3 regions of the Neisseria sp. GT4A_CT1 genome follow, and region 3 is predicted to be linked to each of the others. Evidence: predicted binding sites of a transcription regulator. Region 3 holds the regulator's gene; each other region holds the start of a gene.
What was found. The regulator FNR, encoded in region 3, switches genes on or off when oxygen is low (the NO sensors DNR and NnrR bind a similar motif). The targets are predictions, from matches to a motif close to TTGATNNNNATCAA.

Region 1 (3,194 bases), on a different contig from region 3:
AGCCCGAACTGCCGCGCCTCATACGATGCGGCGCAAATCACCGAACGCGCGCCCTCCCACGCGACGACCACGGGCAGTCCTTTCAAATGCGGCTGCTCGCGCAGTTCTACCGATGCGTAGAACGCGTCCATGTCGATATGGATGATTTTGCGCTGGGACATTGAAGACGGTCGGGAAAGAAAAAGAGACGGGTATTTTAGCGGAAAACGATAGAGGAAGGTCGTCTGAAACGGCATTTGGTTTTCAGACGACCTTTGATCAGGGAAAGCAAACAGACTTTGTAGATTTGCCCGATGGCTCGAACCTACGCCGTTTCATGCGCCCATTGGGGCAGGGTGGTCTTTTGTTTGCAAAAAGCGAACAGACGCTGCCCATTGCACTTTTCAAACATCAGCTCTACGCCGCTTTGCAAACGCAAAATCAGGGCGGAAGGCGTATCGATTTTGATGAAGTCGATATGGTGTTGCACAAGTTTGGCAATGGCGGAATACAAATCAAGCTTGTCCGCGTGCCTGAAAAACCAAGGATTTAAGCTTAACCAACGCCCGCCGTTCAGCGAGGTACCGGGCTGAAAGTCCGCCCGGATTTGAGTCAGGCGGTCGTCTGAAAAATGCAATTCGATATCGCCGTAGAGCCAAATGTTCCACCCCTTTTTTACCAAAAGCCCTTTGGGCACGCATTCGGGTGCAGGGAACATTTGCAGGATCATCTCCGCCGTCTGTCCGATCTCCAGATAATCAAATCGGCCTGTGGTCAAAAAGTCGTACATATCGACGGAAATCGGGAAATGGTAGCGCATGGTCGTTTCAGACGAGGTGTGAAATATGGGCTATCTTAGTTCAAAATATAAATGAAATCAATTCTTATTTTTATTTATTTAGCTAATTAAAAGAAATTTGTCGGCAAGGCTGATCACTCAAGACAATATTAAGATATTGATAATGAGTTTTCCAATACGCAAATTTGCCATATGATTATCCGCGTTCCATCATCATTTATTCAGTTTATCAGCTATGGCATACATTTTTATATTTTTAGTCGGATGCTTCATTTTCATCCTGATTGCCCGCAGAGTACGGCCAGCGCCTGAAATCATTTGGGAAAACGAACCGCTCATCTGCATCAGTCTCGGTAATTTATTGGATAACGAACGGATTTATTTTGGCAAAAACGAGATTTTCATTTGTGAAGGCAGTGAAATCAAAGCACGTCATCCTCTTCAAGATTTGATTTATTTGAGTAGGACGATGATGGCCCTTTTCGGTACTCATGTTTAGCGGCTGGAGTTTAGAGCGGATGGAAGCCAAGTTGCTTATCATTTTTATCCCAAAGCCGACGGATTCGCTATTTTTTATAAACAACTGGTTCAAAATCATCCGTGTACCATTATGGACTGTTGGAGTGAGTGGAGGAGATAGGCAGTTTGGGGCTGCAAATGAATAATTTTAGCCCTAGGTGCGATTATTCGCGTTGAGTACATAAAAGGTCGTCTGAAACCTGTTTCAGACGACCTTTTATTGTAAAAATCTATAAATTTAATAGATAATAACTAATCTCATATTATCAAATTGGAAAAGATAACCCGCTGATTAACTTGATATTTAACATGGTTAAATTATGTTAACTAAAACATACGTTATCCAAACCTGATTTCACAATTGATTTAAATCATAATATCTTGTGTCCAAATCTCTAAAATACCCGAAATCATACTAAATATTGATTTTCGAATAACAAACTACAAGAGTCGAGGAACGCAAAATGCCGAAAATCCCTGAGTTGGTTTGTCCCGCCGGCAACCTGCCCGCTTTGAAGACGGCGGTGGACAATGGCGCGGACACGGTTTATATGGGGCTAAAAGATGCGACGAATGCGCGCAATTTCCCGGGGCTGAATTTCGATATGAAATCGGCGCAGGAAGGGGTGGCTTACGCCCATGCGCGCGGCCGCAATGTGTTGATGGCCATTAATACTTTTGCCCAGGCGGGGCAAATCGAGCGGTGGCATCGGGCTGTCGATACGGCGGTGCAACTGGGGGCGGACGCGATAATCGTCGCCGACCCTGCGATTATGGCTTATGCCGCCGAGCGTCATCCTAATTTGAGGCTGCACATGTCGGTGCAGGGTTCGGCGACCAATTATGAAGCCATCAATATGATGAAGGAGCTGTTTGGCATCCGCCGCGCCGTGCTGCCGCGCGTTTTGACGGTCGATCAGGTCAAACATGTGATTGACAATACGGATGTGGAAATCGAAGTGTTCGGTTTCGGCAGCCTGTGCGTGATGGTGGAAGGGCGCTGCATTTTGTCGAGCTATGCGACGGGCGAATCACCGAATATGCAGGGCGTGTGTTCGCCTGCCAAAGCCGTACGCTGGGAGCAGTTGCCCGACCGCATGAACGTGCGGCTGAACCAAGTGTTAATCGACCAATACAAACCGAACGAACCGGCAGGCTATCCGACCTTGTGCAAAGGCCGTTTCGAGGTAAACGACGAAACCTATTACGCGCTGGAAGAGCCGACCAGCCTGAATGTTTTGGAAATGTTGCCCGAACTCATCAAAATCGGCGTTTCCGCCATCAAAATAGAAGGCCACCAGCGCAGCCCGATGTACACGGCGCAGGTAACCAAATCGCTGCGGCAGGCTTTGGATGCGGCCGCTGCCAATCCGGCACATTTCAAAGTCAATCCGCTATGGAACAATGCTTTGAGCAAGGTTTCGGAAGGGCATCAGACGACCTTGGGCGCATACAGCCGTCCGTGGAAATAAGGGGGAGGGAAAATGAATCCGATGAAATTATCGATGGGGCCGGTTTTGTTTTTCTGGCAGAAGGAAGCGCTGCTGGAATTTTACGCCGCCATGCTGGATGCGCCGGTGGATACCATTTATCTGGGCGAAGTGGTGTGTTCGCGCCGCCAGAAAATGCGTTTTGCCGACTGGGTCAGCCTGGCGGAAGATTTGGCGGAAAGCGGCAAGGAAATTATTCTGTCGTCGCAGGTGCTGCTGGAAAGCGAATCCGATTTGAAACGCCTGCGCAAAATCACGGGGCAGGAAAAATTCAAAGTCGAAGCCAACGACATGGGCGCGGTCAAACTGGCGCGCGAACACGGCATTCCGTTTGTCGCCGGCGCCAGCCTGAACATTTACAACGAAAGCACGCTGGCGCTATTCCAAAAACTGGGCGCATACCGCTG
Region 2 (3,194 bases), on a different contig from region 3:
CACTCAGGGCTTGAACTGCTGCCATGCCATAAACAGGCAATCCCAAAAAAAGAAGTCCTCCTATTGACATCCAACTATCCAGACTACTCCATTCCCACAGTAAAAAAACGAACCAAACAATCAACCATTCGACAATAGGCAAAGCAAGAGTCATCGAAGTTGTACAGCGTTTGGTCCACTTCATAATGCCGGCATTGAGTAGGGACAATAACATTACAGATAAAAACGGAAAGAAGAAAACCTTCAAAGACACTTTCTCAAAAGCCGACATTTCAGCAGCTCGTGAACAATACTGTAGACGCTGTTCATTTTCAGGTGCAATATCAAAACATTCGGATCCTGAAAACAGCAAACCGTCACCGTACATCAGCAAACCGAAGACAACCGCATAAATCAAGCTGGCGATAAAATAGGCTTTAAAAAATCGATTCATCTCATTTCCGTCCTGCAATATGTTCCACCGCCGCCTGCGCACAATACAGCCCAAACGAAGCCGTCACCAGCATACTCGCGCCATAGCCCGCGCAGGACAGCCCTTGCGGCGCGGTATCGGTCGAACACGCTTCGCCAGATTGCGGCGGCGTAATGTTCTCAGTCGAGAACACACACGGCACGCGCATTTTTTCTTTGGTATCGCGGCTGAAGCCGTAGCGTTTGCGCAAGGTGTAGCGCAGGTTGGCAAGCAGCGGGTCGTGGGTAACGCGGCTCAAATCAGCGGTTTGAATCAATGCCGGATTTTTCTGTCCGCCCGCGCCGCCGCTGAGGATAAACGGCTGATTGTGCCGCACAAAATAAGCCGCCATCGCCGCCTTGACACGCACTTGGTCTATCGCGTCGATCACAAAGTCGAAAGGTCGTCTGAAAAGCGTTTCGAGATTGTCTTCCGTCACAAAATCCTCGATTTCCTCCACTTCGCATTGCGGGTTGATTTGAGCAATGCGTTCGCGCAACGCCATCACCTTCGCCTTGCCGAAATCGTCGGTCAGCGCATGAAGCTGGCGGTTGACATTGGACTCGGCGACGTTGTCCAAATCAATCAAGGTCAAACGACCGATGCCCGTCCGCGCCAAAGCCTCTACCGCCCAAGAGCCTACCCCGCCCACGCCGACCACGCAGACGTGCGCGCGCGAAAACCGCGCCAGTGCTTCATCTCCGTAGAGTCTGGCAATACCGCCGAAACGGCGCGAAGGAAGAAAAACGGTGTCGTTCATACCCAACCTTGTGATATATCAATAAATGAATGAAAATCAACGCAAAACGCTGCGGACGAGTCCGACACATATTATACTGGAAAGTAGACGGGCTGTTGCAGCAGCCCGAAAGAGTCTATAATCGTTTCATATCGGACCCTTCCCAACCGCATGAAACAAAGTGCCGCCTGCGGCGCAAAAGGAGAATGAACTATGTACAAACATCTGGTTGTAGCCGTTGACGGCAGCGAAACTTCCCTCAACGCCCTGAAACACGCCGCCGAGTTGGCAAGCGTCAACAACGCCCGCCTGACTTTGGTACACGTCGCCAACCCCGCCGAATACATGGCGCTCGCCCCCGAATTCCTGCAACACGAAAGCTACGAGGCCGCCGCCGTCGCCCAAGGCAACGAAGTCTTGGACTTCGCTGAAAAAACCGCCCGCGAAAACGGCGTGGAAAACATCGTCAAACACCTGCTGGTCGCCAACAAAGGCGCACGCGAAATGGCGCAGGATTTGGTCGATTACGCCGATGAAAACGGCGCCGACCTGCTGGTACTCGGCACACACGGCCGCACCGGCCTGATGCACCTCCTGATGGGCAGCTTCGCCGAAACCGTTATGCGCCAAAGCCACCTGCCGCTTCTGATTATCCGCAGCAAAGCGGAAGAAGCGTAAGGGGCTGCCCTACTGAAGAAGGTCGTCTGAAACTGCTTCGACAGACGCAGTTTCGATAATGTCCTTATCCGTCAAATAAAAAGGTCGTCTGAAAACCTGAAACCTGGTTTTCAGACGACCTTTGTCTTGCAATCCGTTTTATCCGTCCGTTTTCAGCATCCGCAGGAAGTCTCGTCCGATGTCTGAAGGCTCAAGACTTTGCGTTTTTTGGCTTTTTCGTAACGGCAGCGTTGGCGCTCGGTGGTAATTTCCAACGGCGGGACGGGAACGGGTTTGCCGTCTTCAACTGCAACCATGGTGAAGTAGCAGCTATTGGTATGACGCACTTCGCCGGTGCGGATGTTTTGCGCCTCGACGCGGATGCCGATTTCCATGGAGGTTCTGCCCGTGTAGTTGACGCTGGCGTAGAAGGTTACCAAGTCGCCGACGTGTATCGGCTCTTTAAACAAGACTTTATCAACAGACAGGGTAACGCAATAATTACCGCTGTAACGGCTGGCGCAGGAATAAGCGACTTGGTCGAGCAGGCGCAAAAGTTCGCCGCCGTGGACGTTGCCGCTGAAATTGGCGGTGTCCGGCATCATCAGTTCGGACATGATGAGTTCGTGTGCAGGGAGTTGGCGGGTTTGGTCCATGGTGTTCCTCTTTTAAAAATGAATGTTTGTGTTAGACAGGCGGCCGTTCAGTGGTTGGGATGGTTTTCAGACGACCTTACTGATTGTATTTAATATATGAATATACGGAAATTGGATTTTTTTATGGGTTTATAACCATTTTCTGCGCGAGAAGAAAATCAGCAGCCCGACGATAATGCACAGCATCAAACCTAAAACGATAAAATAGCCGTAATGCCAATGCAGCTCGGGCATGTTGTCGAAGTTCATGCCGTAGATGCCGGTAATGACGGTCAGCGGCATGAAGATGATGGTGATGACGGTCAGGACGCGCATTTGCTGGTTCATGCGGTTGGATTGGAAGGAAAGGTAGATGTCCATCATGCTCAACACCATGTCGCGCGAGGCGTCGAGCGACTCAAGAAGCTGCATGTTGTGATCGTACACGTCGCGCAGATAGACGGTGGACTCGCCTTTGAAAATGGTGAAATCGACACGTACGGCAAGTTGATAGAACACGTCGCGCAAAGGCAAAAGTGTGCGGCGCAGGCGGACGGCATCGCGCTTGAGACGGTGGATTTTGCCGAGGATATCGCTGTTTTCATCTTTAAACAGGGATTTGTCTATGGCTTCGACGCGGTTGTTGTACTCTTCCAAAACGATGAAATAGTCGTCCACGATGCGGTCGAGCAGGCAATAGGCGAGAAAGGCG
Region 3 (3,194 bases):
GGCTTCGGTATCGATGCGGCGTTGCGGCTTGAAGATATGCGGCAGGTGGGCGTAGTGATAAAGGGCAAGGCGGTCGGGATCGAGCGACAAGACAGTGTCGATGGTGGTTTTAATGCTTTCGGCGGTTTGGTGCGGCAGACCGTAAATCAAATCGACGCTGACGGATTTGAATCCGGCTTCGCGGGCGGCATCGATGACTTCTTTGGTTTCGTCGTAGCTTTGGATGCGGTTGACTGCTGCCTGCACTTTGGGGTCAAAGTCCTGAATACCGACGCTCATGCGGTTGAAGCCGAGCTTGCCGAGCATGAGGACGGTTTCGCGGCTGACTTTGCGCGGGTCGATTTCGATGGAGTATTCGCCGCCGGGGATAAGTTGGAAATGTTTGCGTATCATGCGGAATACGCGTTCGATTTGGTCGTCGCTCAGAAAGGTCGGCGTACCGCCGCCGAAGTGCAGTTGCGCGAGCTGATGCCGTCCGCCCAGATGCGGGGCGAGCAGCTCCATTTCTTTTTCAAGGTATTCGATGTAGGCATCGGCGCGGCTTTTGTCTTTGGTGATGATTTTATTGCAGCCGCAGTAGTAACAAATGGTGTTGCAGAAGGGGATGTGGATATAAAGCGAAAGGGGCTTGTTCAAAGCCCCCATACCGCGCTGATTCAAGGCATTGATATATTCGGCTTCGCGAAATCCGTCATGGAATCGGTCGGCTGTCGGGTAGGAAGTGTAGCGCGGACCGCTGGAAGGAAGGCTGGCGATGAGTTCGCGGTCGAACTCAGGCTTGTCATTGTTTCTATTGTGATTATTTTGTATCGGTATTACTTTCATGGCGTGTGCGTGATTAGAGTAATGATGTTAGGCAATTTTCGGATAGTTTGGTAGAATGCCACAGTATGATAAACCTGTCTTGATATGTGTCAATAACTTACGTAATCATGACAGGATAAAAACCTTAATTTTAAGGGTGTTTTATGACCACACACAATGCTATGCATCAGATGAAAACCCTGTGTTCTTCCTGTTCGCTGCGTGAACTCTGCCTGCCTGTCGGGCTTTTGCCCAATGAGTTTGCACAATTGGACGCGGTCATCCGACAGAGCCGCCGCTTGAAGAAGGGTGAATATCTGTTCCGCACCGGTGAGCCTTTCGCGTCGCTGTTTGCCATCCGTGCCGGTTTTTTCAAAACCACGGTTGCCAGCCAGGACGGTCGCGATCAGGTTACCGGCTTTTTTATGTCCGGCGAACTCATCGGCATGGACGGCATTTGCTCCCATGTCCACAGCTGCGACGCGGTGGCTTTGGAAGACAGCGAAGTGTGTGAGCTGCCCTTCACCCACATCGAAGAGCTGGGACACAACATCCCCAGCCTGAGAAGTCATTTTTTCAGATTGATGAGCCGCGAAATCGTGCGCGACCAAGGCGTGATGCTGCTTTTAGGCAATATGCGCGCCGAAGAACGTCTGGCGGCGTTTTTGCTTAACCTGTCCCAACGCCTTTACTCGCGCGGATTTGCCGCCAACGATTTCATTCTGCGGATGTCGCGCGAAGAAATCGGCAGCTATTTGGGGCTGAAACTCGAAACCGTCAGCCGCACGCTCTCCAAATTCCACCACGAAGGCTTAATTTCGGTCGAACACAAACACATCAAAATCCTCGACTCGCAAGCCCTCAAAAAAATGGTGTCCGGCTGTTCGCACGCCATCTGATGGATACCGAGACTATTTTCAAACAGAATCCAAGGTCGTCTGAAAAATTTTCAGACGACCTTCTTCATAAAAACCAATTATGAAACACAAGAAAAAACTCATTACCTTGACCGCTGCCTGCGCCCTGCTCACCTACTGGCTCTATCCCGACCAACATCCCGTTTACCCCGCAAGCGACCATTACGACCCGAAAACGCAAACCTTCTTCAACCCCGAACCGCAGCAGAAACCGACCGGCCTGACCGGCGCATTTTGGAAGATCCTGACCGACCCGCAGGCAACGCGCCCGCCCAAACCTCTGCCTACCGTCAAGCCCGATTGGCAAACCTTCCTCGCCGCACCCGAAGGGAAAAGCCGCTTCGTCTGGTTCGGACATTCCACCCTATTGATGCGGATCGGCGGGCAAACCGTCATTACCGATCCCGTTTTCGGCAATTCCGTCTCCCCCATCCCCATCACCATGAAACGCTTCCAGCCTGCGCCCGCAGAAATCGACGAACTGCCGCCTGTCGATGTCATCCTGATTTCACACAGCCACTATGATCACCTCGAAAAAGACAGCGTGCAGGCACTCAATTCAAAAGGTAGCAGCCACTTTGTCGTCTCACTCGGTATGGGCGTACTGCTGAAAAAATGGGGCGTGCCGCAAGAGCGCATTACCGAACTCGATTGGTGGCAAAGTACCGAACGCAACGGCATCCGCTACACCGCACTACCTGCCCGTCACGATTCATCCCGAACCCTGACCGACCACAACCAAGCCCTGTGGTCCAGCTTCGTCATCGAACACGGCGGCGAAAAATTCTATTTTCACGGCGACTCGGCACAAGGCAGCCATTTCGACAAAATCGCCGAAAAATTCAACGGGTTCGACATCGCATTCATCGAAAACGGGCAATACAGCGAACATTGGCCCAACAATCACCTCTTCCCCGAACAAACCGCCCGCTATGCCGCGCAGCTTGCCCCCAAACGCTTCATGCCCATCCACTGGGGCGCCTACGCCATGGCACTGCACGCTTGGAACGAACCCCTGCTTCAAAGCATCCCGCTGGCACGCAGCTTGGGTGTCAATCCGTTGACTCCGCTAATGGGACAAGTCTTTGATGCCAATACCGCCACGCAAGACTGGTTTGCCGAACCTTTACAATAAAGCTGCCTAAAGGTCGTCTGAAAACAAATACAGCAAGTTCCATCAAGTCATAAATATAGTGGATTAACTTTAAACCAGTACGGCGTTGCCTCGCCTTAGCTCAAAGAGAACGATTCTCTAAGGTGCTGAAGCACCAAGTGAATCGGTTCCGTACTATCTGTACTGTCTGCGGCTTCGTCGCCTTGTCCTGATTTAAAGTTAATCCACTATACCGACGAAGCAGAAGCTGTTTTCAGACGACCTTTTTTGAATTTACCTGTTGCAGCATTTCCAACATTTCTCTCCTTCTCCCGCTTATCCGTTTTGCAATATTCTGATAATAAAAAACTAATTTCCCC

Region 1: the regulator FNR is predicted to act here: its motif matches at 1,659-1,672, upstream of HMPREF1028_RS11195 (peptidase U32 family protein).
Region 2: the regulator FNR is predicted to act here: its motif matches at 1,220-1,233, upstream of HMPREF1028_RS06310 (universal stress protein).

Annotation. Positions count from the first base shown of each region.
Region 1 is NZ_JH164970.1:1,820-5,013, forward strand. It holds gene dinB (DNA polymerase IV) at 1-161, opposite strand, end outside; gene HMPREF1028_RS11185 (hypothetical protein) at 305-799, opposite strand; gene HMPREF1028_RS11195 (peptidase U32 family protein) at 1,762-2,769, shown strand; gene HMPREF1028_RS11200 (U32 family peptidase) at 2,782-3,194, shown strand, end outside.
Region 2 is NZ_JH164966.1:325,696-328,889, forward strand. It holds gene HMPREF1028_RS06300 (hypothetical protein) at 1-433, opposite strand, end outside; gene HMPREF1028_RS06305 (tRNA threonylcarbamoyladenosine dehydratase) at 435-1,211, opposite strand; gene HMPREF1028_RS06310 (universal stress protein) at 1,404-1,868, shown strand; gene HMPREF1028_RS06315 (acyl-CoA thioesterase) at 2,021-2,503, opposite strand; gene corA (magnesium/cobalt transporter CorA) at 2,633-3,194, opposite strand, start outside.
Region 3 is NZ_JH164964.1:450,941-454,134, reverse strand. It holds gene hemN (oxygen-independent coproporphyrinogen III oxidase) at 1-825, opposite strand, end outside; gene fnr (fumarate/nitrate reduction transcriptional regulator Fnr) at 969-1,703, shown strand; gene HMPREF1028_RS02045 (MBL fold metallo-hydrolase) at 1,783-2,856, shown strand.